Regions from separate parts of the Blautia sp. 1001283B150304_161114_C9 genome, predicted to be linked through region 1. Evidence: riboswitches for the same ligand, from Rfam matches in the RefSeq annotation. Region 1 holds a riboswitch; each other region holds the start of a gene.
What was found. Region 1 has a riboswitch for cobalamin ahead of I4V44_RS10660 (hypothetical protein). Riboswitches for the same ligand answer to the same signal wherever they lie in the genome.
Positions count from the first base shown of each region.

Region 2: it holds a riboswitch for cobalamin, as region 1 does, so the genes downstream of both, I4V44_RS12510 (ABC transporter substrate-binding protein) here and I4V44_RS10660 (hypothetical protein) in region 1, are expected to answer to the same signal.
Region 3: it holds a riboswitch for cobalamin, as region 1 does, so the genes downstream of both, I4V44_RS12655 (sirohydrochlorin cobaltochelatase) here and I4V44_RS10660 (hypothetical protein) in region 1, are expected to answer to the same signal.
Region 4: it holds a riboswitch for cobalamin, as region 1 does, so the genes downstream of both, I4V44_RS04170 (cysteine-rich small domain-containing protein) here and I4V44_RS10660 (hypothetical protein) in region 1, are expected to answer to the same signal.

Region 1 is NZ_JADPGO010000018.1:53,338-58,395, forward strand. Features, by position in the region: gene nikB (nickel ABC transporter permease) at 1-42, opposite strand, end outside; gene I4V44_RS10655 (ABC transporter substrate-binding protein) at 98-1,660, opposite strand; cobalamin riboswitch at 1,857-2,056, opposite strand; gene I4V44_RS10660 (hypothetical protein) at 2,132-3,340, opposite strand; cobalamin riboswitch at 3,482-3,664, opposite strand; gene I4V44_RS10665 (transposase) at 4,113-5,058, shown strand, end outside.
Region 2 is NZ_JADPGO010000024.1:43,156-48,213, reverse strand. Features, by position in the region: gene I4V44_RS12520 (ABC transporter ATP-binding protein) at 1-744, shown strand, start outside; gene I4V44_RS12515 (ABC-2 transporter permease) at 741-1,391, shown strand; cobalamin riboswitch at 1,479-1,748, shown strand; gene I4V44_RS12510 (ABC transporter substrate-binding protein) at 1,864-2,970, shown strand; gene I4V44_RS12505 (FecCD family ABC transporter permease) at 2,985-4,070, shown strand; gene I4V44_RS12500 (ABC transporter ATP-binding protein) at 4,070-4,825, shown strand; gene I4V44_RS12495 (CGGC domain-containing protein) at 5,015-5,058, shown strand, end outside.
Region 3 is NZ_JADPGO010000025.1:15,054-20,111, reverse strand. Features, by position in the region: gene I4V44_RS12655 (sirohydrochlorin cobaltochelatase) at 256-1,653, opposite strand; cobalamin riboswitch at 1,855-2,031, opposite strand; partial or broken gene hisI (phosphoribosyl-AMP cyclohydrolase) at 2,229-2,543, opposite strand; gene hisB (imidazoleglycerol-phosphate dehydratase HisB) at 2,629-3,216, opposite strand; gene hisD (histidinol dehydrogenase) at 3,323-4,627, opposite strand; gene hisG (ATP phosphoribosyltransferase) at 4,630-5,058, opposite strand, start outside.
Region 4 is NZ_JADPGO010000005.1:92,600-97,657, reverse strand. Features, by position in the region: gene I4V44_RS04190 (C40 family peptidase) at 1-465, shown strand, start outside; gene I4V44_RS04185 (BMC domain-containing protein) at 868-1,233, shown strand; gene I4V44_RS04180 (BMC domain-containing protein) at 1,245-1,673, shown strand; gene I4V44_RS04175 (EutP/PduV family microcompartment system protein) at 1,762-2,277, shown strand; cobalamin riboswitch at 2,340-2,534, shown strand; gene I4V44_RS04170 (cysteine-rich small domain-containing protein) at 2,948-3,244, shown strand; gene I4V44_RS04165 (C1 family peptidase) at 3,655-5,058, shown strand, end outside.

The sequences.
Region 1 (5,058 bases):
TAATAAACGCTTGATTATTTGCTTTTTACTCAAAAAAGACACCTCTTTTTATTTCTGTTTGTAACTATTCAGTAACTTCACAATTCGCAGACTTTTCTTATTCTGCAGGAGTAATTTCTGTTGACAGCCAGTAGTAATCTGCTGTATGGATATGTGCAGAACCAACTTTCTTACTGTAGATCATAGATGAGTTGTAGTATCCATCAATCAGAACCGCTGCATCATCTACCAGAATCTGCTGCATCTGGAAGATCAGATCTTTTCTCTTTTCCGGATCCATTTCACCTTTTAATTCTTCATATAACTTGTCATAGTCCGGGTTGGAGTATGCGCAGTAGCTGGTATCAGTTGCCCAGTTAGCCATATATGCCAGAGGATCTCCGGTACCAACAGTGATCCAGTTATTGTTATTAAAGTCATAATCCAGTGCTGCAAGTTTACTCCACTGATCATCTGAGCTTCCGTATTCAGGAACAACACCAATACCGATTTCTGCAAGATACTGTGCCTGAGCATCTGCAAAGTCATTCAGAAGACGGTTTTCATAAGAAATATATCTGAGGTTGATATTCTGACCATCCAGTTCACGGATTCCATCTCCGTCTGTATCAACGATTCCTGCATCATCCAGAATCTGTTTTGCTTTTTCCGGATCATAGGTATATGGATTTTCCAGTTTGTCATAGTCATAGTTCAGAGTAGAAGGCAGTACGGAGAATCCTGGTGTATAAAGTCCACCGATTGTTCTGGAATTACAGATTGTATCATTATCAATTGCCATCAGGATTGCCTGACGAAGTGTTTTGTTTCCAAGAACACCATCAAAGTTCATCCATGCAAATCCGCAGCGTACACCGGATGCAATATCAACAGTAAAGTCATCACTGTCCTGGAAATCCTGAATATCTGCTACATTTGTGATATTCTCAACCAAGTCTACCTGACCACTCTGGAGAGCCATTGTTTTTGCGGAGTTATCTCCCATGAACAGCAGATTGATCTTATCGTATGGAACATCTTCACGATAATACTCATTTGCAGCTAATGTATAACCAACACCTACACCATTGAATTCTTCAATCTTGTATGGACCTGTTCCAATAATTCCATTATCGTAGTTTTCAATATGTTCTACATCTGTGATTCCCATAGTTGGGTGGCAGAGCTGTCCTACAAGGTTTGCATATGGTTTGCTTGTTTTGATGTTAATAGTATTTGCATCATCATCTACAGTAACTTCTGCTTCAAATTCCAGATATTTCTCCGGTTTGGCAGATCCGGAAGGTCCTACCTCTTTCATGTGATCAAAATACTCTTTTACCTTTGTCGGAGTTAAATCACATCCGTCAGAGAATTTAATTCCGTCTTTCAGCTTGATCGTCCATTCTGTATGCTCGTCATTTACTTCATAACTCTCAGCAAGCCACGGGATAACTTCCATATTGTCATCGAATTTAAATAATGCTTCAGCAATACCATATCTCATAGCATTCCATCCACCGTTTTCATCATTTGCACTGTTTACACATCCATCTGTGTACATCTGACATCCGAAGTTTAAAACCTTCTCATCACCCTTCGCCTGTACAGTAACTCCCATTAATAATGCAACTGTTGTTGCCGCTGCTAACACAAGTAATTCTCTTTTTGTTTTTTTCATCCTTTACTTCCTTTCTTTTTTTGTTTCTTCGTTGTTTTTCTTCCTTCTCATACTGTCCATTCCTGTGATTTTGAACGAAAAAAAAGACAGATGCTCCCACATCCGTCACGAAATCTTACCATTAAAGAATCAAACATATATATGCAACACATGAAGTTGTAACTCTTAATCAGGATTTCTCGTCGTCCGCAAGAATCTCTTTTACCAGAAATAAGCAGGTCTCCTGACTTAAGCTTACCCATTTTCAGCACCTTCCCAGAAAAACATCTTCCAGTGGCATTCAGCTGAAAACCAACTATCACAGTGACGGGATCGTACCGGATTTACACCGGTTTCCCTTTTAATCAGACCAGCAGGACGCTTCTGCTGGTCTGAACTTATCTCTAAAATCATTAAATGACCGTATGAATACTCATTTATCATAACATACCATCATGTATACGTCAATTATTTTAGACTCTTATTTTCTATCTATTTTTCCGTAAATTTCCGGAATTTCTCAAAATTTGTTTCCGGTGTATAGGATTTCAGAACTTCCATCATGTCCTCTACACTATATGTATTATCATACATTCCAATAGATAACGCATACTGCTTATTAAACTCATCTACTGAATCCGCTGTCCAGAATGACTGCTGCAGCCGGAAAGCACTTCCATCTTCACGGTAATCTTCTGCAAAGCCTTCCAGAGCATTTTTCATGGCAACAAATGATGGTGCAACGATAGCACCGTATTTTCCTACAAGATAGTCGATTCTTTCCTTGCCGTTATATCCCTTTTTATTAAACATTTCGTATGTATCTTCTGTAAAACAGTCAATGGAACCCAACAATACATCTGTACTGTTCTCTTCTTCATAAGCATCAATTATCTTGATAAAATCACTTGCGCTCACTACACTCAGAATAACATTATACTCTCCTGTATTCAGCGAATCAGCCAGCTTTTCATCCAGGTGATCTTTTGGATACCCCGGAACCAGAGTAATCTTAATGTCACTGCCTGTTTCAATTTCTTCAGTATCCTGCGTATTCACCAGTTCTTCTACAGACTTCTCATATGACAGGCCATATGCTTCCTGAAGCTTATTCAGAATACCAATCGTTCTCAGACGATGCATCTCATTACCGATAGCAGATCCTCCACATGCTATTATGTAATGATTCTGGTTATTCTGATCCTCTGAAACAAAATACTCCGCCATATTGGCAGCCGCATCCATTTCTGTTTCAACAGATGTTCCTATTGTTCCCAGAAAATAAGGATTATCCTTTACTTTCTCATACATTTCATCACTGATCGTTCCTGAGCCACGTACATAATACATACCATATTCTTCACATACCGGAAGAACTTCTTCAAGATCTGAGGAAAGGAAAGAAATAATTCCCTTTACATTTCTTTCATGAAGCTCGTTGATAAAGCTGATTTCTTCTTCTGCTGTACTTATACTGGAAGAATATAAAAACTCGACATCAAAAGCCATGCCGACATAATTTTCAAAATAATTTCTAAATGCTCTTACTTCTGCATCATTCAGATTATATACGGACACTCCTATTGTCATTTTTCCGTCCTGATTTGTTGTATCACTCTGAGTATCGGCTGCCATAACTGAAATACTGGTGCAGGTGAGCAGCATAATCATTGTCAATATAAAACTTATTATCTTTTTCATTCCTTTTTTACCTTTCTATCGTATTTGTATAAAAGTTCAAGTTTTCTTTTCTCACATCCTTTCCTGAAATAAAAAAGATTCTTTTCTTAAAATGTATTTTAGGTATAAAAATAAAGCCTTTCTTATACACCGTAAGAAATAACCTTTTTTCCAATGCAAGCAGGTCTCCTGACTTAAGTTCATCGCATTTTATCGTCTTCCCGCCTCTTCAGCAGTGACGTATATGATAAAAAGCTCCCTTTTACAGTGGCGGGACCGTACCGGACTTGCACCGGTTTCCCTTTTAATTCCATATTACTGGAAACATGCATTATTTTTATAATATGATATCAGGGGCTAAAAGTCAAAAACTATTTTTACTCCGCGCTAAGGCTTTTCCCCAACTTCATTATATTTTTATTATATAATTCCATTTGGTTAACGTCAATAATTTACATCTAATATTTATATGTTTTTTTATTCACTTTTACTATGGTCTTGAATATTCAGATTCCAGTATCTATTCCATAATAAGGGTCTCTTTGCAGCACTACCTTCTCTTGTGGCATTTCTTTGTTTATGCTAAAATATTTTTACTACTATAAATGAGCAAGTTCGTGATTTTGCATAAAAGAAAGACACCTCGATTCCGTGTGTTGTATAATGAAAGTGCCTAAACAAACATTTGCAACATTTACGAAAGAAGGTGTCTCTCGCAAATACTATACATCATTCCGCATTCATATACAACCAGCTTAAGAAATTAAATTTATGCAAATTTTATTCGAACCGGGTGATAAACCACCTTATAAGTATCCTGATCAGCATTTTCATTTCAGGATATCATGGAAAAACCACGGATTTTGCTAAAAACAGTTCCTGTCACAGAACTACGATTGCACATTTCCTTAATTCAGGGAAATGGGATGATTCTCTACTTTCAGATACGTTAAAACGTTCTGTTATAGAGATTATTTATTCAGAAGCAGCACGCACCGGAAAGCCTGTTTTCTGCATTGTAGACGATACGATAGCTTCAAAGACAAAGCCTTCGTCACAGGCTCTGCATCCGATTGAAGATGCGTACTTTCACCAATCCCATTTAAAGGGGAAACAGGACTACGGACATCAGGCAGTAGCTGTTATGCTTTCCTGTAACGGCATTGTCCTGAACTATGCTTTTGTAATGTACAATAAATCAATTTCCAAGATTGATATTGTACAAAATATTGCAAAGGAACTGCCTGTTCCACCAGTAATGTCTTATTTCCTTTGTGACTGCTGGTATGTTTCTGAAAAAATAATCAATACTTTTGTACAGAAAGGGTTCCATACCATTGGTGCTTTGAAAACAAACCGTCTGCTGTATCCATCAGGAATGAAAAAGAAACTCAGTGAACTGGCTGCTGAACGATCCACAACACATAAAGGATTTGACCTCGTCACAGTCAAAAAACGCAACTATTATGTGTACCGGTATGAGGGAAACCTCAGCGGCATAGAAAATGCAGTTGTTCTTTTAAGCTATCCTGAAAAAGCATTTGGTAATCCTAAAGCACTACGTGCTTTCATTAGCACAAATGTATCCTTATCTACACAGGAGATCCTTTCCTGTTATGTTTGTCGATGGCCGATTGAGATATTTTTCAGGCAATGCAAAAACCATCTGGCCCTGGATACATACCAGATACGCTCCTCAAAGGGAATACAGAGGTACTGGCTGTTGATGTCACTGACAC
Region 2 (5,058 bases), on a different contig from region 1:
GGTTCCGGGAAATCCACCACATTTAAAGCTCTGCTCGGCCTGATTCATCCGGATGGCGGAGAGATAGAGGTCTTTGGGAAAAAGGCAGAAGAGCTTAAGCCGGAGGATAAGCAGAAACTGGGAGTTGTTTTTGCAGATTCAGGCTTCAGTATGTATCTGACAGCAGCGGGCGTGGCCAATATTATGAAAAGCATATATCCGGATTTTGACAGAGAGAAATTCCTGCAGCAGTGCAGAAGATTCAATCTGCCCACAGACAAGAAAATCAAAGAATTTTCCACTGGTATGAAAGCAAAGTTTAAAGTACTGGCAGCATTAAGCCATAAGGCAGAACTGCTGATTCTGGATGAGCCCACAGTTGGTCTGGATGTGATAGCCAGGGATGAAGTGCTGAACATGCTGAGAGAATATATGGAAGAAAATGAAAGCAGTTCTATTCTGATCAGTTCACATATTTCATCAGATCTGGAGAGTCTTTGTGACGATTTTTATATGATCCATGCCGGAAAAATTATCCTTCATGAGGATACAGATGTACTGCTGTCGGATTATGCAGTTCTTAAAGTTGCAGAAGAAGAGTACGAAAAACTGGATCAGCAATACCTTATTAAGATCCGGAAAGAAGCTTATGGATACAGGTGTCTGACAAACCAGAAACAATTTTATATGGAAAATTACCCAGATGTTGTAATTGAGAATGGAAAGATTGATGATCTGGTAGTGATGATGGAGGAACAGGTATGAAGGGATTATTTGTAAAGGATATAGAACTGATGAAACAGCAGAAACAGTTTTTTATCCTGGTTGTTGTAATGGAAGTCATCCTGAATCTGGCAGGAAGCGGGAGTGTCAGTTTTGCTACAGGATATTTTACGATTGTCACAGCAATTTTTGCCATTACGACTATAAGTTATGATGAGTTTGATAATGGTCTTGCGTTTCTTATGACCTTGCCGGTTACCAGAAAACAGTATGTGGCGGAAAAATATCTGCTGGGAGCAGGGCTTACGGCTGTAGCGTGGGGAATTGCAACGATAACGGGAGTAATCTGCAAAGGTGTGGCAGAACTTCAGGGGTGTCTGAGTGAGACTATCATTGGCAGCCTGATATACATTCCACTGGCACTTCTTATGCTGGCGGTATCGCTCCCGCTTGTAATACATTTTGGAGCGGAAAAAGGACGTTATATTGCAATGGTCATGTGGGCTATTATATTTGCCGTAGTTTATATTCTGATAAAAACAATGGGACTTTCAGCAGACGCAGTCGATGCATGGCTGAATGGACTGAACTGGGGAATGGTATTGGCCGGAGTTGTATTATTTACAGTAATTGTATATATGGGGTCTTTTTGGATGGGTGTCCGGCTTATGGAGAAGAAAGAATTCTGATGTGTCTCGAATATGGTTGTAATTATAAAAGCAGTGTGCTAAAATTGCATCAGCGTAATTGAATAAGCTGTTAAGTGAACATTATCATATGCAGATTTTGTGTATGGTAATGTGAGAGGGAATCAGGTGAAATGCCTGAACGGTTGCGGCCACTGTATACAGAAAAAAAAGCGGGATTGTAATATGTCATTGCATAAATATGTGAGAAGGCGGAATCCGGCTGCCAGAGAGTATCTGGAAATATTTCTGATACAACATTCATGAACTGCTGAAGCATGGATGTTGTATCAGTTTTTATTTTATGGAAACTTTCTGTGATCTGTGAGTCAGGAAACCTGCCTGACAGCGTAAAGAAGGAGCTTCCGTAAAAAGTATCCGTTATTTTTATCACTTCTATTTTACTTTTTCTGAAGTCCCATCTTTTCGGTTACACGAACAGGTAAATAACATATACGAAAAGAGAGGAAGTCAAATGAAAAACAGGTATTTATCCACAAGAATCATGGCAATTATGATGGCAGCAGCTATGGCAGTTTCCGCAGCTCCGGCAGCTTTTGCAGCAGAGAGAGCAGACTCTGAGACAATCAAAGAGGACAATCAGCCGGCAGCAGATGCAGACTCTGATACACAGGAAGATGCAGACGCACAGGATTCATCAGATGCAGAAGGTACAAAGACAGAATATCCTCTGACCATCACAACCTATGATTATGATGGAAATGAAATCGAAACAACCTATGAAAAGGCACCGGAGAAAGTTCTTGCTGTATATCAGGGAAGCATTGAAACCATGCTTGCACTTGGTCTGGAAGACCGCCTGGTAGCTACAGCAGGTCTTGACAATGAAGTTCCGGATGAACTTAAAGATGCATTTTCAAAAACAAATTATCTTGATGAATTTACCCCATCCCTTGAGACTGTAACGATGTTGGAGCCAGACATGATCTTATCCTGGAGCTCCCTGTTTTCTGATAAAAATCTCGGAAATGTAACAGACTGGATCGACAAAGGCTGCAACACTTATTACAACACAAACACACGCCCTGACGGAGACAGAACTCTGGAAAATGAATTTACAGATATCTTAAATCTTGGAAAGATTTTTGATGTACAGGACAAAGCACAGGCAATCGTAGATGATGCAAAGGCAGTGATCGATAAAACTCTTGCAGCAACAGCAGATGTAGAAGAGAAACCAAGCGTAATGGTTCTGGAACCTCTTGGAGAAGATATCACAAACTATGGTGCAAAGAGCCTTGGTGGAGATATGGTAACACAGTTAGGTGCGACTCTGGCAAACCCGGATGCATCTACAGTTGGAAAAGAAGATATTATTGCAGCAAATCCTGACGTAATTTTCGTAGTATATATGCCATATGCAGGAGATGATTCAGAAACAGTTAAGAATGACCAGCTTGCAGTTATTCAGGATGACGAAGCACTTCAGAGTCTTGACGCTGTAAAGAACGGTCGTGTTTATCCGATCATGCTCAGCGAGATGTATGCAAGTGCAACACGTACACAGGATGGAATCGAAACATTTGCAAAAGGATTATATCCAGACGTTAATCTTGACTGATTGAGGAAAATACAGTGAAAGAACAGGTTTCACAGACAAAAAAAGGCAATGTGTTTAGAGCATCCATGTATGTGGCAGTCCTCATCGGGCTTGCCGGATTTCTTATTTTTTCCATACTTGCGGCGATTACTTTTGGTAATGCTGATCTGTCGCTGAAGGATGTGTACAGTGTCATTGTTTATAAATTATTTCATATAAAAAGTCTGTCTGCCTATGCAGAAGGTGCAATTCACGATGTTGTATGGCTGATCCGACTGCCCAGAGTCCTGCTGGCTCTGGCAGTTGGAATGGCTCTTTCTGTATGCGGCGTAGTAATGCAGGCAATCGTGCAGAACCCGCTGGCAGATCCTTATGTACTGGGTATTTCATCCGGTGCATCTCTTGGCGCAACGCTGGCAATCATGCTTGGAATTGGAAGCTTTCTTGGCGGAAATTCTGTCGGAGTTACTGCTTTTATTGGCGCAATGATTACCTCCTTTGCAGTTATTGCTATTGCAAATATGGGAGGAAAGGCAACATCAGCTAAGCTGATCCTTGCCGGAATGGCGGTCAGTGCGGTGTGCTCTGCTTTTTCAAATTTTGTTATTTACATTACGAATGACAAAAATGCAGCTACGGAAGTTATGAAATGGAGCATGGGAAGTCTTGCAGGGGCAAGCTGGGCCAGAGTAGGTGTGATGCTTCCGGTTACTCTGATATGTGTGGTCATCTTCTGGACGCAGTATCGAAACCTGAATCTGATGCTTTTGGGAGATGAAGTTTCTATCACACTTGGAACAGATTTACACAGATTGAGAACATTTTACCTGATCGTTGCTTCTGTAATGATTGGATTTGCAGTATATTGTGCTGGCGTGATTGGATTTGTAGGACTTGTGATTCCTCATGTAGTCAGGATTCTGTTTGGAACTGACCACAGAAGATTACTTCCACTGAGCGCACTTCTTGGCGCGTCTTTTCTGATCTGGTGTGATGTGGCATGTCGTGTAATCCTGAAGAATTCTGAGATGCCGATCGGTGTGCTGGTATCCATTATCGGTGCTCCATGCTTTATTTATCTGCTTGTGCGGAAATCCTATGGATTTGGAGGTAGTAAGTAATGAAAATCACTACAGAAGATATTCAGGTTGGATTTCACGCCAGACAGATACTGAAGGGAATTTCCATAGAGTCAAAGGATAAGGAACTGGTAGGGATCATCGGACCAAACGGAAGCGGAAAATCTACATTATTAAAATGCATCTACCGTATCCTGAAGCCAGATGCAGGTGCCGTTTATCTGGACGGCGAAGAACTCCATTCCATGAGCGTAAAAAGCTCCGCCAGAAAAATGGCAGTTGTGGCACAGCACAATTACTACAACTTTGATTTTACCGTACGGGAAGTTGTGTTGATGGGACGTGCCCCTCATAAGAAAGCATTGGAACGGGATAATGCAAAAGATTACCGGATTGTTGAAGAAGCACTGAAAACGGTACAGATGGATGCATTTGCGGATCGTACATTCTCTACGCTGTCAGGTGGAGAGCAACAGAGGGTTATTCTGGCAAGAGCACTTGCACAGCAGACGCCTGCACTGATTCTCGATGAGCCGACTAACCATCTGGATATCACGCATCAGATCATGCTGATGGAACTGGTAAAGAAACTTAACGTAACTGTAATATCAGCTATCCATGACCTGAATATTGCGGCGGCATACTGCGATAAGATTTATGTATTGAAAGATGGTGTGCTGGAAGGATATGGAACTCCACAGGAAGTACTCACTCCGGAGCTGATCAAAAGGATTTACCAGGTAGATTCGGAAGTGGTAAATGACAGCCGCGGGAAGATGCATATTTTATTTTTATAATATGATATCAGGGTCAAAAGGTCAGAAAGTCGTTCGTGCTTGCACGATAAGACTTTGGAGCTTGGGACTCGTCAAACATGAGAAAGTAGCAATTTACGTAGTAAATCAGAGGATTTCGAATGTTTGAGTATTGACAGGCCAGAGTCAGGAAAATTTTTGACTCTGGCCTGCTATATATGGAGGAAAAAGATGAATAAAATAGGAATTTTGACGTGTATTCATTCTAATAATGT
Region 3 (5,058 bases), on a different contig from region 1:
GCAGAGCAACAGGCTTTTGAACAGGTGATGGCAAATATATTATAGTAATTCCAGAAAATAATGCAATTAAGACAGTTCCTCTGGATCTTTCTCAGATGTGCGCACGTTACTGTGAACGGAATGAACAGAAACGTGCGAACTGTTTGCAGTATTTTATGGAATTGCTATGACTTCTTTTTTTCTTATCATATAATATATCTGCCCGGAAACTTTTGCAAGTCCTCCGGGCAGTTTATCTTGTTTGAACAATATTTTTTATTCAGCATCAGCCTCTGCAGTATCAGCTGTTGTCTCAGCTGCGTCATCTGCCTGTGCATCGTCTGCACTGTCATCTGCTGCTTCGGCATCAGTATCTTCTGCCGCTGCATCGTCAGATGCTCCAAGAGAATCAATTGCTGCTTTTGTATGAGCCACATACAGATCTTCTACTGCTGCAATTCTTCCAAGACCTGCGATCTGGCAGTCAACACTGTCGAAATCACCGGATGCTTCAAACTGAGATTTCCAGGAATCTGCATCATCACCGGCCATATCATTGTTAGCGTGGTCTCCGGCAACGACCATCAGAGGACGAAGGATCACATTCTTGAATCCTGCTTCTTTTACTTTCTCGATAACCTTGTCACATGCTGTGTCTTCCGGTTCTCCCTCTACAGTTCCGATGAAAGCGTTTGTGAATCCAAGATCATCCATCTGTGTCTGCATCTGGTCATAGGTTACATTAGCTGTATGGGATGTACCATGTCCCATGAATACAAATGCTGTGCCTGCATCTGCTGCTGCTTTCATATCATCAAATCCAGCTTCCTTGCAAGCTTCATCTGTGATTGCCTGAGCAACTGCTTTCTTGTCATCATTGATCACTGTAGCGTCATCACCAACTTCACCGAGCATTGGCTCTGCAATTGCAACAGATTCAAATTTGTCTTTGTATCCATCAATTGCCTCTGTCATTTCATCATATTCTGCACCATGCATCAGATGTGTCGGCTGTACAACAAGATTCTTAACACCGTTAGCTACTGCACGGTCAAGAGCCTGCTGCATATTATCGATTACTTCATCATCTCTTGCCTGTACATGGTTGATGATAATCTGTGCTGTAAATGCACGTCTTACTGACCAGTCCGGATATGCTTTTGCAAGGGCATCCTCGATTCCTTTGATATCCTCTGCACGGCTGTCGTTGAAGGATGTACCAAAACTTACTACAAGAAGTTCATTCTCACCAATCTCATCCTGGTTACGAGGATCATCTTTGGAAGCATCACCTGTGTCACGTCCAAAGTATTCAGGGCTTGCTTCTTCACCTGTTACCAGTTCTTTCTGAGCATCTGTAAGTTTGTCCCATGCTTCTTTTGCTGCTTTGCAGTCTTCGTCAGTTGTGTCTGTTCTTTCCTGAACATAAATCTTATCGATCAGGGCACCAACTTCGTCTGCGGCTTTCTGATCATCATCAGAAGCTTCTGTTGTATCATCAGATGCTTCCTCTGTATCTGCTGCATCTGCATCGTCTGCAGCTGCTTCTGTGTCATCTGCAGCCTCTTCTGTTGCTGCATCATCAGATGCAAAAGCAACTGTACCTGTTGCTGCTGTCATGGAACAGGTCATGGATACTGCCAGTAATAAGGCTAACATGGATTTTCTTTTCATTTCGTTTTTCCTCTTTTATTTCTCGTATTTCCGGACAATTGTATGCACAAAAAAGGCAGCTGCATATTCTGCAGCTACCGCCTTCCCATAAATACATGGTTTATATGTACCAGATATATCTGTAATTTCCGATTCTGTCTGATTCATTTAATAAAAGAGCTATGTATCGTTATGAGAATACAGGTTCTGTATACCGCAGACCTTAAATTCTACGCCAAGGCAGTTCTCCTGACTTCGATCATCGCTGTTTCTCCCTTCCCGGTTTCCCAGTGGTTTCTGAAAAACAGCTCCCATACACAGTGACGGTATCGCTCCGGATTCTCACCGGATTCTCTTTTGCGCATCAAGTACGATGCAACCTTTGCGTTATAACATTGCACATATTCAATTCGGATATTCTTTTTTTATCACATTTTACCAAAAATGTCAATACAATTCGTGTATATTTTCCTTTAATGTTTGGCATTAGTGTTACTGTTCACTCCGTTCACAGTAACGTAGCCAAAATTCATTCCAGATTGCCTGCGGCAATGGAATTTTGGCTTGTATGTATATTATCGCGTTATTCATCACACTTCTGTCAGGGCTTTGAAAAAACAGGTTCTGTTTCCGGTATGGCAGGCTGCACCGATCTGCTCTACTTTAGCAAGGATCGTATCATTGTCACAATCCAGTGTAAGGGATTTTACAAACTGGAGATGTCCGGATGTGAGTCCCTTCGTCCAGAGTTCATTGCGGCTTCTGCTCCAGTAAGTCATTTTACCTGTTTCAAGAGTGGTATTAAATGCTTCTTCATTCATATACGCCAGCATCAGTACTTCGTTTGTCTGATAATCCTGAGCTATGACAGGTACCATTCCATCACTGTTTAATTTAAAATCAGACCATGCGATGCTGCTTTTTAAATTCACTGTATTTTCCATTTTCTGTCTCCATATAATTTTGTTGATTGATATTTTCGTAAATCTTCAGAATTTACAGACTGCCCTTGGTAGACAGAACATCTGTGATCCTTGGATCATAGGATGTGGCTGCGTCCAGTGCTTTGGCAAAACTTTTGAACATTGCTTCTGCTACATGGTGATTATTCCCACCTGCCAGAACCTTGATATGAAGATTCATGCCACAGGCATAGGAAATGGCATAGAAAAATTCTTTCACCATTTCTGTGGACATGTCACCAATCCTGTCTGTGGTAAACTCTGCATCCCATACAAAGTAAGGTCTTCCGGACAGATCGATCGCACAGAGCACCAGGGATTCATCCATAGGAAGGATGCAGCTTCCATAGCGCTTAATCCCCTTTTTGTCACCAATTGCTTCTTTTAATGCTGTTCCCAGAACAATTCCTGTATCCTCAATGGTGTGATGATCATCCACCTGAAGATCTCCATGGACTCTGACACTGAGGTCAAAAAGTCCATGACGGGTAAATCCATCCAGCATATGGTCAAAAAATCCCACACCTGTCTCAATATCAGAGTATCCGGTTCCATCCAGATTTATTTTTAATTTGATTTCTGTTTCTTTTGTATTTCTTTCTGCTGAGGCTTCTCTTGCCATGGTTAAGTCCTCTCTGTCTTACTTATTTTCAAACACTCTGAATCCATGTTTTTCTGTGCAAACTACAGTTTACATTATAGCAGATTTCAGATTCAAAGCCTTACCATTATTCGTTATCTTCATCCCCAAAACGAACTGCAATAGAATTTGCATGTGCAGTAAGCTGCTCAGAAGTTGCAAACTGGATGATATCTTTGTGGATGTTACGCAGCGCAGATTTTGAGTAATATACAATACTTGATTTCTTGATAAAATCATCTACGGAAAGGGCTGAGAAGAATTTGGCAGTTCCGTTTGTAGGAAGCACATGGTTCGGACCTGCAAAATAATCTCCCAGTGGCTCGGAGCTGTACTCTCCGATAAAGATCGCACCTGCATTCTTCACTTTCATCATATCTTCAAAAGGATTGGCTGTCACGATTTCCATATGTTCCGGAGCGATTTCATTGGCCGCCTCAATCGCTTCGTCCATATCCTCTGCAATCAGAATGTAGCCAAAGTTATCAAGAGATTTCTGAATGATTTCTTTTCTGGAAAGAACCTCCACGAAACCTTTTACTTCTTCATCTACTTTCTTCGCAAATTCCTCACTTGTAGTGATCAGGATAGCACATGCCAGTTCATCATGCTCTGCCTGGGAAAGAAGGTCTGCTGCCACAAAATGCGGATTAGCTGTCTCATCTGCAAGAACAAGGATCTCACTCGGTCCTGCAATGGAGTCAATGCTTACATAGCCATATACTGCTTTCTTTGCAAGAGCTACGAAAATGTTTCCGGGACCTACGATCTTGTCTACCTTCGGAATACTCTCTGTTCCGAAAGCAAGGGCACCGATTGCCTGTGCACCACCCACCTTATAAATCTCATCTGCTCCTGCTTCTTTGGCTGCTACCAGTGTGGAAGCGCATACTTTGCCATCCTTTCCGGGCGGTGTTGTCATAACAATATGCGGGACTCCTGCCACTTTCGCAGGTACAATATTCATCAGTACAGAAGACGGATAAACTGCTTTTCCACCGGGTACATAAACACCCACACGATTTAACGGTGTTACTTTCTGTCCAAGCATAGTTCCATCTGTTGTGCTTGTAAACCAGCTGTTCTGGATCTGTTTTTCATGATACTGACGGATATTGACCAGAGCTTTGCGGATCACTCCAAGAAGTGCAGGATCAATCTGCGCATAAGCCTCTTCAATTTCTGCATCTGTGACGCGGATAGTCTCTTTTGTCACATCAGCTTTGTCAAATTCTTTTGTATAGGCAAAAAGGGCTGCGTCCCCTTCATTTTTTACTTTATCAAGGATCTGAGCTACTGTGGATTCAAATTTTCCATAGTTATTCGGGCTTCTTTTCAGCAGATTCTCAAGAATATCCTTTGTTGATTCTTTTGTTAATTTTACTGTACGCATCTTTACATCTCCTCCTGAAGAACTCTTCTTAAGTCTTCAATAAGTTTACGGATTCTCTCATTTTCCATCTTCATGCTCACCTGATTGACTACCATTCTGGCAGACAGCGGGCAGACCTCTTCCAGCACCTTCAGTCCGTTTTCCTTCAGTGTACTTCCGGTCTCCACAATATCTACGATCACTTCAGACAGACCAACGATGGGTGCCAGTTCAATGGAACCGTTTAATTTGATCAAATCTACTGTCTGGTGTTTTCTGTTAAAAAAGTAATCCTTGGCAATATTTGGATATTTAGTCGCCACACGGATCAGCTGGTTATTCTCCAGAACTTCTCTGGCACTCTCCGGTCCACAGACACACATCTTACATTTTCCAAATCCAAGATCCATCACTTCATAAAGCTTACGGCCTTCCTCCAGGATCGTATCTTT
Region 4 (5,058 bases), on a different contig from region 1:
TCTGATGATGTAGAGTACGATGAGTATGGCAATGTGATTGATTCTGATAATACAGTTTCACCAGATGATTATGAGAGTGAACAGTCATCTGATTCAGATAGTTCTTCATCTTCAGGTTCAGGATCAGGATCTTCTGTAGTAGACTTTGCAACACAGTTTGTTGGCAATCCATATGTATGGGGCGGTACAAGCCTTACAGGTGGAGCTGACTGTTCAGGATTTACACAGAGTGTATATGCAAACTTCGGAGTAAGTCTTCCGAGAACTTCTTATGAACAGCAGAATGCCGGTACAGAAGTATCTTATGCTGATGCACAGCCGGGTGATTTAATCTGCTACGGTGGACACGTTGCAATCTATATGGGGAATGGACGTATCGTTCATGCATCGAACTCTGTAGATGGAATTAAGATCAGTGATAACGCAGCGTACAGAACAATTGTTTCTGTAAGAAGACTGGTATAATTAAATAAGTATAAATAATTAAATTTATAGGGGTTGAAAAGGAGCATCGCTAAGGGGGCTGATGCTCCTTTTCTTTATGTATAAGTTACCATTATTCCGCGAGGTGTTTTGGCATGAATATGCCAAAATTCCGAGACATACCGTGCGAATTTATGCGATTAGCATAAATTCTATGCATCGCGAAGCGTGTTGCTGTGAACGGAGTGAACCGTAACCATGTATAATATTTTACCGATTTTCAGGTGGATTTTACCTTGACATAAAATTGGATGGATAGTACAGTTTATGTAATTGAAGAGATACATATAAAATTTTAAATCTGTTTTTGGAGACATCAGTGGGAAAGAATATTCTCATGAATTATCCGGATTATAGTTGAATAGTGAAAGCGAGGAATGATAAATGGCAAATGACCATGTAGAACACATAAGAATTGTACAGGAAACAGTTGCTGGCAAGGAGATTACTTTTGCACATGTAATGGGAGGGCCGGCTCCGGTCATATACCAGAAGCTTGGACTGAATCCGCAGGTGGATTACCGTTCATCTGCAATCGGAATTATGAATATGACACCGCCTGAATCTGCAGTGATCGCATCTGATATTGCGGTAAAAAGCGGAAATGTTTATCTGGGATTTGCAGATCGATTTACAGGCACACTGATCATTACGGGAGAGATTTCCGATGTAATGTCAGCGATGACTGAGGTTGTGGATTATTTCAGAGACACTCTGGGTTATGTAGTCTGCAAGATTACCAAAAGATAGGAAGTGTTGGGATGGCAGGGATGACAACCAGAGAATTACTGGAAAAGCTTTATAACCAGGATTATGAGAAACTAAAGGGAAAAAAGCTGCGTATGACCAGGGTAAGGGTTCCGGGAAAGGAAGTGTGCCTAGCGCATGTGATCAATCCTTCACAGAGCTGTATTTATCAGAATCTTGGTCTGCATATTGGAGTCCATGAGGGAGAAGACCACACAGGAGAAGCAATCGGAATGATTCGTTTTACCCCATGGGAAGCAGTGGTTGTAGCTGCTGATATTGCAGTGAAAAGTGCAAATGTGGAGATTGGTTTCATGGATCGCTTCAGCGGATCATTGATCCTTACGGGAGGTCTGACGGAAGTTCAGACTGCAGTGGAAGAAGTGGTGAAATTTTTTAGAGAGGTGCTTGGCTTTAAGACTTGTGCAGTTCACAAAAGTTAAAACATACGAAAAGTCAGTTATTCTGTACCGATGGTGCTTATGTAATTGCCGGAATAGCTGAGAGAAGTGAAAGGGACAGACATTAAATATGAAGAAAATATTTCTGATGGGCAGAAGTGAAGCAGGTAAGACTTCATTAACGCAGGCATTAAAAGGCGAAAAACTTCATTATGTAAAAACGCAGTATACGAATACGGATGATGATACCATTGATTCGCCGGGAGAGTATGCAGAGTCCAAGCATTTCAGCGTAGGGCTGGCCTGTTTTTCTTTTGAAGCAGATGTGGTGGCAATGGTACAGTCAGCAGATGAACCTTTCAGTTTGTTTGGCTATGGCAGTAATGCATTTATTCTGAGACCACTGATAGGAATCATTACGAAAATAGATTCTCCTTATGCGAATGTTCCAATGGTGCGTCAGTGGATGCTGAATGCAGGATGTGAAAGAATTTTTCTGGTAAACAATGTGACCGGAGAGGGGATTGATGAGCTGAGAGCGTTTTTGAATGAGGATGTTCCAAAGCTGAGTCTGGAAGAAGCAAAATTCAGACAGAGTCTTGGTCTGAATGAATGGGATCCGCTGCCGGAAGGTGTGGAATATTGAAAAATATATTGATAAATAGTTGACAAGCTTGTTGCAGGGTGTTATTATAATGACAGTATAATTCCATACAGAACATATTAAGTGCTGATACTGTGAGAAAGAGCAGTACAGAAAGAGGGAATCAGGTGAGAAACCTGAGCGATCCGGTCACTGTAACAGAGGAGCAAATCTCAGAATGTCCATTGTGCCATAGCATGAGAAGGAGAGAGGAGCGATGAGCCTGGAGCCAGGAAACCTGCTTGGTATGGCGAGGTTAAACTTCCGTGTAAAGTGTAACAACCAACTCCGTTGAATCCGCAGCTTCGGAGTGTTGTCTGCTTTTATCGAAGGCAGACATTTTTTATGGAATGCGCCTGTTCTTTATGAATTATACATGATTAAATGGCAGGCGATACTACTTCGGATTTATTCGTTCCCTCCGCGCACTCATGAACGGATTTTTTTCTACCCCGGGGTAGCATCGCTCCCTCTTATTAATTTTAAATGTATGATCTGTGAAAAATACTGTAATGAATTTTCAATGCTTTGTTATGTGAAGAGAAATTGATAATTTATTAGAGTATTTTTTTTATTTCGTCCTCTGTCCTCTGATGGGTGGGATTGATGGAGACTGAGAAAACGGAATTATTCTGGAAAGATAAAAACTTGCAACAGGAGAGGAGAGGTAGCAATGGAGAAACCTTATTGGGAAGGGAAAGAATATTCTTATTTCAGCCATAAGAAATGTGAATTTTTTCCGTGTCATAAGAATGCAGATCCGGATGATTTTAACTGTCTGTTCTGTTATTGCCCGCTATATGCCCTGGGTGAGAAATGCGGTGGGAATTTCCGGTATACGGAAAAGGGAATTAAAGACTGCACAAACTGTATGCTTCCGCATAAGCGAAAAAACTATGGATATGTCACAGGAAAATACCAGGAACTGGCTGATATGATGAAAAGAGCAAAGGAAAGTATCAGCAAATAAGAGGAGAATGCGTTGCTGCTTAGAACGGAGTGAACAGTAACAATGTGTCAGATTAGCACAAATAAGAAAGAACGATTTTCATTGTAATACAATGCTTGTTCTGCTAGAATAAGGATAGCAAAAGAGAAGAGTCTGTAAGATTTTCAAGTCTGTTCTGAGTTAGTATATAAAGCATTTCACACACATTTTCCACACTTTTCACATGCACAGAAGAAAATGCATCACAGGCATTTGACGTCTTTTCCTGGCGACATTTTCTTGTCGGCAGAGCTCTGCATTTCTACATAGAGCCGTCGGAAAACAGGGAAAATTTACTGTTTTCCGACGGTTTTTGTCATTGATCATGGTTGAAAAACAAAAAAGATACTGATATAATAATATTATATTTACGCAAGGGAGTTAACTACTACATGAAAAAAAGAAATACAGCGATACGCGCATTGTCAGTTTTTCTGGCTTATGCAATGGTTTGTACATCGGTACCCGTTGCGGGTCAGGAAATGTTTGGATCCGGAGTCAACAGAGAGACAGAAGAAAATACATCAGATCTGAAAGAATTTCAAAGTTCACAGGCAGATGAATTTGGAACAGATACGGAATCTGATGCAGAACTGTTCGGAAGCGATGATGCAAAACAGGAGTTCCAGGATGGAGAAGCAACGGAAGAAAATACAGATGGAATTCGATATATCAAAGGTCGTCCGTTGACAGAAGAGGAAAGAAAAGAAGAGTTAGAACCTTTTAAAAATTTAAAACCGATAGATCCGGGACCTGAAGTAGAGAGTGATCTGACATCAGTTTACGCTGCATATGGAAGCAGAGAAACAGCATTTCCATCCTCCTATGATTCCAGAAAAGAAGGACTGGTTACTTCTGTAAAAAATCAGAATCCATTTGGAACCTGCTGGGCTTTTGGGATGGCGGCAATTATGGAAACTTCACTTCTGGCACAGAATAAAGGAACTTATGATCTGTCAGAGGAACACTTATCATACTTTTTTTCAAACAGACAGAATGATCCGTTGGAAAATACTCCCGATGATGTGAACTCGGTACTGGGAGATTATCATGAGATAGGAGGCAATGATTATCTGGCGGCTATCTATCTCAGCACCTGGTCGGGAATGACTACAGAAGATGATGTGCCGTTTCCTACGGATTCTTTGCATCAGCAGAATCTGAGTGTACAGATTCCGGAGAGTAAGGCTTATAATTCTGTGGCATATCTGAAAAATGCATCTTTTTCCAAATACAGTGAGGAACGTATGAAGGAAATGCTGCTGAATGATCATGCAGTATCCATAATGCTTTATATGAAAGATAATTATGCAAATCCAGATACGGCTGCATATTGTTATCCTGTTGGAAAATCGAGTTCGACTGTGATTAATCATATTGTAACAGTCGTAGGATGGGATGATAATTATTCAAAGAATAATTTCCTGCCTGTTTCCAATGTGACATCAGATGGTGCCTGGATCATAAAAAACAGTTGGGGAGAGAACAAGGGAGATGGGGGATATTACTATCTTTCCTATCAGGATCCCAATATCAGTAATCTTGTAAGTGCAGAGGCAGTGACTGTTTCTGATCAGAAATATAATAATAACTATTTTTATGATGGTTCTTCAGCTATTTCTTCTATAAAAGTACAGCCTGGACAGTCAGTATCAGTTGTTTATGAAACGAAGGCAGGGAATGGAAACGAAGAGGCTCTGGGAGAAATCAATGTAGTTACCATGAATGATAATGCTTCATATAAAATACAGGTATATACAGATCTTACAGATCTTTCAGATCCGGAAAGTGGAACT